DNA from 3 places in the Terrihabitans rhizophilus genome. Region 2 is predicted to be linked to each of the others. Evidence: predicted binding sites of a transcription regulator. Region 2 holds the regulator's gene; each other region holds the start of a gene.
The links. The regulator PhoB, encoded in region 2, activates phosphate uptake and scavenging genes when phosphate is short. The targets are predictions, from matches to a motif close to TGTCATNNANCTGTCAT.

Region 1 (2,261 bases), on a different contig from region 2:
ACCACCAGCCCCAGCGGCGGCGTCGCGCAGCCGGGGATGGCAGCAGGTTCCGCAGGAAGCGCGGCAACGCCCTCCGCGACCTCGGGCACCGGCAGCCCGGCCTCCATTCCCGGCGGCGGCCAGAACGTCGATGTCGAAGCCATCATGGAGGAGAAGGTGAAGGCGAAGGGCCAGCAGCTGAACTGGCGCACCTCCATCGTGGACCTGATGAAGGCGCTCGATCTCGATTCCAGCCTGGCAGCGCGCAAGGAACTGGCGCAGGACCTGAACTACACCGGCGATACCGATGACTCTGCCACGATGAATATCTGGCTGCACAAGCAGGTCATGGCGAAGCTGGCGGCGAACGGCGGCAAGGTGCCTGCCGACCTCCAGGGTTGATGCCCTTGGCCCGCGGCGTCGTTCGCGGGCCATCCACCCCCGGAATACACTGGAAAAACGCGACCATCGGCGTTAAGCCGTCATCATGAGCGAAACGACGAAGAACAAGCTGGCCGCGCTTCAGGAGCGGCTTATCGAGGCCCAGAAGATTCTGGTGATGCAGGCGGCGGAGGCCGACGTGCTGCCCTCGGACAATGCGCTGCGCAAGATCGCGGATCTTGAGCTGACCATCAGCGCTGTGGAAGCCCTCTCTGACGAGAGCTAGGCTCTAGCCTGCGACAAGGCGGACCTTCCGGTCCAGCACGGCGAGCACCCGATCCAGTTCGTTGCCGCGCTTCAGGATAAGACCTGTCGCGGCCACCACCGAATACATGCCCTGCCGCTGGCGAAGCGCAGGGTTTTTCTCGATCCTGTACAGCGGCATCTCGCCCATGTGCCGGAACAGCGAGAACACGGCCCGCTCCTTCAGCATGTCGATGGCGTAATCGCGCATCTCTCCGGACGCGACCAGACGGCCGTAGACGTTGAGAATGTCGCGCAATTCGTGGCGATTGAAGGAGACCGTGAGGGGAGCCGCCGCCGTTGCCGCAGTGTCCGTCTGCTGCCCGTTCCGGCGGTCGCGGAAACTGTCCAGCGCTTCGATATCACCCATGCGCACCTCGTTTTCATCCCGCTGTCATGATCGTACCGGGAGGGGTCGGGTTCAAGGGGTATGGGCGCGCACGGGCACTTGAGCGTGCTCTTCGTTCTCAAAGGAAGTCACGCCCTCAACACGCCGCCAACTTTCTTATTTCCGCCGCGATGCAGCCCTTCGGCCGCCGCACCCGTTGGGCACATTGTGGATGTTGCCTCGGTGCCCGGTCATCCAGATCGTCCGTTTCCAGCCCCCCAGCCCCAAGGCGGTTAGGGTGGCCGGGTCTACCGATCCCTGCCATCGTCAGATAGGCAGATCCTGAGAGGGCCGGTTCGCCGGCCCCTTTTTTTGTCCGGAGCTCAATGCGCGGCGAAGCCGAGGATGGCGCCCGGCATGCTGCCGGAGCCTTCCTGCACCACGACGACGAAGTGGTCGGCATCGGCCGGCACCACTTCTTCCCGCGCGATGGCGAAATGCGCGGACTTGCCGGTCCAGGAGCCGAGGCGCGTCATCTTCCGCACCACGTTCGTGTATGTCAGCGTGTGGTGCGCATTCTGGCCGCGCTCCACCGTCACGCTCTTGCTGCGCGATACGGCGAACAGCCACACCTCCGCTTCACCGGCAGGTGCATGGTCACCGACCTCGACATCTATCTGGCCGTCGGCGTCCTGCACCCGGATCGCGGCAGGATGCTCCGGCCGGGCGGACGCGTGCTGGATCGCCTGTTCGAGCCCCGCCTTGTCGCTTCCGATGATGGATTGCGTGCCGTTTACGACAATCTGCGGCGTGTAGACCTTGCGCTCGCTGCGGGCGAGCGCGTAGGCGCGCTGGCGGGCCGTATGCGCCGAACTGCCGAGCGTGTCCTTCCAGCCCAGATAATCCCAGTAATCCACCGGGAAGGTCAGGAGCAGCACATCGCCCTTGACCGCCTTCTCCGCCGCCAGGCGATCCCCCTTCGGGCTCACGGCGCAGCCCTGGCTGGTGAACAGCTCAAGCAGGACCGGCTCCGCCGCGCAGGGCGCGGCAGCCAAGGTCACGAGGAACGGCAGAGCCGAGAAGCTGGGAAGGGAAAAGGACATGCGGGATAAATAAGCCAGCCTCGCGCCCGTGGTGGTCACGAGCGCGAGAGAGGCATGATTCAAGCGGCGAGCGAGCGCAGCACGTAGTGCAGGATGCCGCCGTTGCGGAAATATTCGAGCTCCTCATAGGTGTCGATCCGGCAAACGACCGGCACCTCCTTCACCTC
Region 2 (2,261 bases):
CATGGCCAAGATGTTGCGCCGTACAGGCGCGCGCGTGGCAGACGAATGACGCTTGCAAGCTGTCATTCAACCGTCACCCTGGGAACTTATGAGACCCCACGAGAAGGATTGGCGGCGCTATGAACGATCACACCGCGAAGCAGTTCGACGAAGACCTGAAGTCGCTCAGCGAGATGATCGCGGAGATGGGCGGTCTCTCGGAGAAGCTTGTCGCAGATTCCATCACTGCGCTTCTGGACCGCGATGTCGGTCTGGCGCAGAGCGTCATTGCCACCGACAAGGCGATCGACGCCCTGCAGCATGAGGTTGAGGAGAAGGCGGTGCTCACCATCGCCCGGCGCCAGCCCATGGCAGTGGACCTTCGCGAGATCGTGGCCGCCCTGCGCGTTTCCAACGATCTGGAGCGCATCGGCGACCTTGCGAAGAACATCGCCAAGCGCGTCATGGCGCTGGAAGGGCAGTTGCAGCCGCCGAAGCTGGCGGGTGGTGTCGACCATATGAGCGAGTTGGTGATCTCGCAGCTGAAGGACGTTCTCGACGCCTATTCGCGGCGCGATGCTGCGAGCGCCATGGAGGTCTGGAGGCAGGACGGCGAGATCGACGCGATCTACACCTCGCTGTTCCGCGAACTGCTGACCTATATGATGGAAGATCCGCGCAATATCGGCTTCTGCACGCATCTCCTGTTCTGCGCCAAGAACATCGAGCGCATCGGCGACCACGCGACCAACATCGCCGAGACGATCCACTATCTGGTTCACGGCGAGGTCCTGGCCGATGAGCGTCCGAAGGGCGACCTCACGAGCATGACCACCCTGACCTACGCCGAAGGCCGGTAATCATGGTCGCACGTGTGATGATTGTGGAGGACGAGGAGCCGCTGACGCTGCTCCTCCGCTACAATCTGGAAGCCGAAGGCTATGAGGTCGAGAACGTCGCTCGCGGCGACGAGGCCGAGACCCGGCTTCGCGAGCGGGCGCCCGATCTGCTCCTCCTCGACTGGATGTTGCCCGGCCTTTCCGGCATCGAGCTGTGCCGCCGCCTGCGCGCCCGGCCCGAAACGGAACTGCTGCCGATCATCATGCTGACGGCGCGTGGCGAGGAGGCCGAGCGCGTGCGCGGCCTTGCCACCGGTGCCGACGATTACGTGGTGAAGCCGTTCTCCGTGCCGGAACTGGTGGCGCGCGTCCGCAGCCTTCTGCGGCGCTCCAACCCGGCGCAGGTGGCCTCGCAGCTGAAGGCCGGCGATATCGAGCTCGACCGCGACACGCGCCGCGTCCGCCGCTCCGGCCGCGAGGTGGATCTGGGGCCGACCGAGTTCCGCCTGCTCGAATTCCTGATGCAGACGCCCGGCCGCGTCTTCTCGCGCGAGCAATTGCTGGACGGTGTGTGGGGGCACGACGTCTACATCGACGAGCGCACCGTGGACGTCCATGTCGGCCGCCTGCGCAAGTCGATCAACAAGGGTCGTCGTCCTGATCCGATCCGGACCGTGCGCGGTTCCGGCTATTCCTTTGACGAGACGTTCTCGCGCCCGAACTGATCTCTCGGCGCATGCAATGAAAAAGGCCGCCTCTGGGGCGGCCATTTTCATTCGTTACGGGGATGTCAGGCCGCGTTGCGGCGGCGGCGATCCGTTGTGGGCTGGTAGGCCATGGCGGAGTGGTAGTTGCAATACGGGGTCGCCGGGTCGGCGCGGGTGCCGCAGAAGCGGAAGTCGTCGCGGCCGGGGTCGCCGATCGGCCAGCGGCACATGCACTCGCGAAGATCCATGATGGTGACCCGCTCGCACGAGACGGCCTCGAGGCGGGGGCGCACGGCCACTTCCGGCATGCGATCGACCTCAGCCGACGGGGCCGGCACAGCGGCGAGAGCTGCATTGCCCTGCACCCGGTAGAGTGTGGCGGAGGGATGGGACGGTGCCCGCGGCTTGCGCGGACGCGGGGCAGCCGAGGCTACGGCCTTGACGCGGCCGGACAGGCCGAGCCGGTGAACCTTGCCGATGACGGCATTGCGGGTGACGCCGCCGCCAAGCTCTGCAGCGATCTGGCTGGCGCTCAGCCCGTCCGCCCAGAGTTTCTTCAGCAGTTCAACCCGCTCTTCTGTCCAGTTCATCGCGTCACTCCCTAAGCGCCTTCATCAGGCGGAATCCAAGCGGCGCGGCCCCCGGCTATATGCCAGCACAGGAACCGATACACTGTTTGTAGTGTTCGATTGATACGAGGTGCACGAGATGTCGTGCTTAACGAGATCTAAACTAC
Region 3 (2,261 bases), on a different contig from region 2:
CCTGGCTGCAAGGCCATCGAGGTAGCCCAAAGCAACCAACGCGCAGCGTAAGGAAAGGATCACGCAGGGTGTCAGATCCGGTTTGCTTCGAGGAGGACGAACACCTATATTCCCGCCATTCCGGTCATCGTTGATGAACGACTGCTCCGCCCCTCCGGGCGAAGCTCAAAGGAGATATGTCATGGCGAATGCGCCGCTGATGCCGAAGGCAACTGCCGTCTGGCTCGTGGACAACACATCGCTGTCTTTCGCCCAGATCGCGGAGTTCTGCCATCTGCATGAGCTGGAGGTGAAGGCGATTGCCGACGGCGACGCCGCGCAGGGCATTCGCGGAATCGACCCCATCTCGAATGGCCAGCTGACCCGTGACGAGGTGGAGAAGGGCGAGGCGAATGCGTCGTACCGCCTGAGGCTCATCGAATCGAAGGTGAAGCTTCCCGAGGTCAAGCGCCGGGCGGGCCCGCGGTACACGCCGGTGTCGCGCCGTCATGACCGGCCGAATGCCATTCTCTGGCTGATCCGGAACCATTCGGAGCTCAAGGACGCGCAGATCATGCGTCTGGTGGGAACCACCAAGACCACCATCCAGTCCATCCGGGACCGGACGCACTGGAACACGTCGTCATTGTCGCCGCTCGATCCCGTGACGCTTGGCCTGTGCTCGCAGATGGACCTCGATCTCGAGGTCAATAAGGCTGCCCGGAACGCGCCGCCGCGGCCAGAGACAGCGGAAGAGGGGCAGAGCCTGCTGCCGACGGAGGTTACCACGGCCGGCCAGAGCGAGCCGTTCGCCGACTTCGGACGCCGGGAAACCCGTCCCCAGGAAGAGGCGATCGACGTCGACTCCGTGTTCGCGAAGCTCAAGAACCTGCCGCGTGAAGACGATGCAGATGACGAGGAGGAGCGCTAAGCCGCTCCTCCTCCAACATGCACTCTAGTGCAGGGTATGCTCGATCTCCGGCTGCAGCTTGGTGATCTGATCCTTGATCTTGAGTTTGCGTCGTTTCAGCTCAGCGATGCGCACTTCATCGACATTTGGGTGGGAAAGCTCGGCTTCGATCTGGCGCTCCAAATCCTCTTTCTTGGATACGAGCGACGTTAGATGCGAAGAAATCGACATTCCATTCCTCCTTGTGTCTCTACGACAGCAGGATGACACCGCAGCCGTAGTATGTCGATTCCAACCGAGGAATTTGGCGGGGGTAGGGCGAGCTCCCTCCTTGAAGAGCGGGGGTGTGCGGGCGTATCGTCTCGCGGTCTTCCGCTCAGCGGTTGGCGGTTCAGAGGCACGGGCGGGGCCACAGCCGGGATGGTTGTTCAGGACAATGAGGAAGACGCCGCGCTGCAGGCGGAGCTGGCGCGGCTCGAGGAAGAGCATCGCGACCTCGACACGGCCATCGAGGCGCTCGAACGGCTCGTGGCCTGTGACCGGCTGCAGCTTCAGCGGCTCAAGAAGCGCAAGCTGGCCCTGAAGGACCGCATCTCACATCTCGAAGACACGTTGACGCCGGACCTGATCGCCTGAGAGGTGCGCTCAGCGCACCTTCTTCAGCGTGTCGGCCAGCCAGCGATGTGACGCTTCATTGCCGCAGACAACGTGGCCCTTCGTCAGCATGTCGTCTCGGCCATCGAGGTCGGACGCGTAACCGCCTGCTTCGCGAATGAGCAGCAGGCCTGCGGCCATGTCCCAGGCTTTGAGATCACGCTCCCAGAATCCGTCGAGACGGCCCGCTGCCACCCAGGCGAGATCGAGCGAGGCCGCGCCCGCTCGACGTATGCCCGCGACCTGACCCTGCACGGCGCGCAGTTCGCGGCCGAACAGTTCGTGGTCGCCCTTGCCGCGATGCGGAACGCCGGTGCCGATCACGCAATCCACGATGTTCTTGCGGCCCGACACGCGCAGGCGCCTGTCGTTGAGGAAGGCGCCGTTGCCGCGCTCGGCGGTGAACAGCTCGTCGGCCACCGGATTGTAGACCACCGCCGCCACCAGCGAACCGTTGCGCTCCAGCGCCACCGAGATCGCGAAATGCGGGATGCCGTGCAGGAAGTTGGTGGTGCCGTCGATGGGGTCGATGATGAAGCGCTGCGACGGGTCGCGGCCTTCGATCTCGCCGCCTTCCTCCAGCAGGAAGCCGATGTCCGGGCGTGCGCGCGCGAGTTCCTGGCGCAGCGTGTCCTCGGCGCGGCGGTCCGCGATGCTGACGAAGTCGGACGGTCCCTTGATCGACACCTGAAGCTGCTCGACCTCGTTGAAGTCGCGC

Region 1: SCD90_RS08300 (DUF2794 domain-containing protein) is a predicted target of PhoB. The motif match lies at 1,045-1,061, and genes of this name have one in related genera.
Region 3: SCD90_RS11510 (YdcH family protein) is a predicted target of PhoB. The motif match lies at 1,142-1,158, and genes of this name have one in related genera.

What each region holds. Positions count from the first base shown of each region.
Region 1 covers NZ_JAXAFJ010000004.1:48,296-50,556, forward strand. The annotation lists gene SCD90_RS08290 (DUF3597 domain-containing protein) at 1-381, shown strand, start outside; gene SCD90_RS08295 (hypothetical protein) at 467-646, shown strand; gene SCD90_RS08300 (DUF2794 domain-containing protein) at 650-1,033, opposite strand; gene SCD90_RS08305 (DUF1223 domain-containing protein) at 1,375-2,094, opposite strand; gene acnA (aconitate hydratase AcnA) at 2,154-2,261, opposite strand, start outside.
Region 2 covers NZ_JAXAFJ010000001.1:20,219-22,479, reverse strand. The annotation lists gene SCD90_RS00125 (ATP-binding protein) at 1-49, shown strand, start outside; gene phoU (phosphate signaling complex protein PhoU) at 120-839, shown strand; gene phoB (phosphate regulon transcriptional regulator PhoB) at 842-1,543, shown strand; gene SCD90_RS00110 (GcrA family cell cycle regulator) at 1,609-2,115, opposite strand.
Region 3 covers NZ_JAXAFJ010000006.1:180,532-182,792, forward strand. The annotation lists gene SCD90_RS11505 (DUF1013 domain-containing protein) at 182-910, shown strand; gene SCD90_RS11510 (YdcH family protein) at 935-1,120, opposite strand; gene SCD90_RS11515 (YdcH family protein) at 1,310-1,525, shown strand; gene SCD90_RS11520 (inositol monophosphatase family protein) at 1,535-2,261, opposite strand, start outside.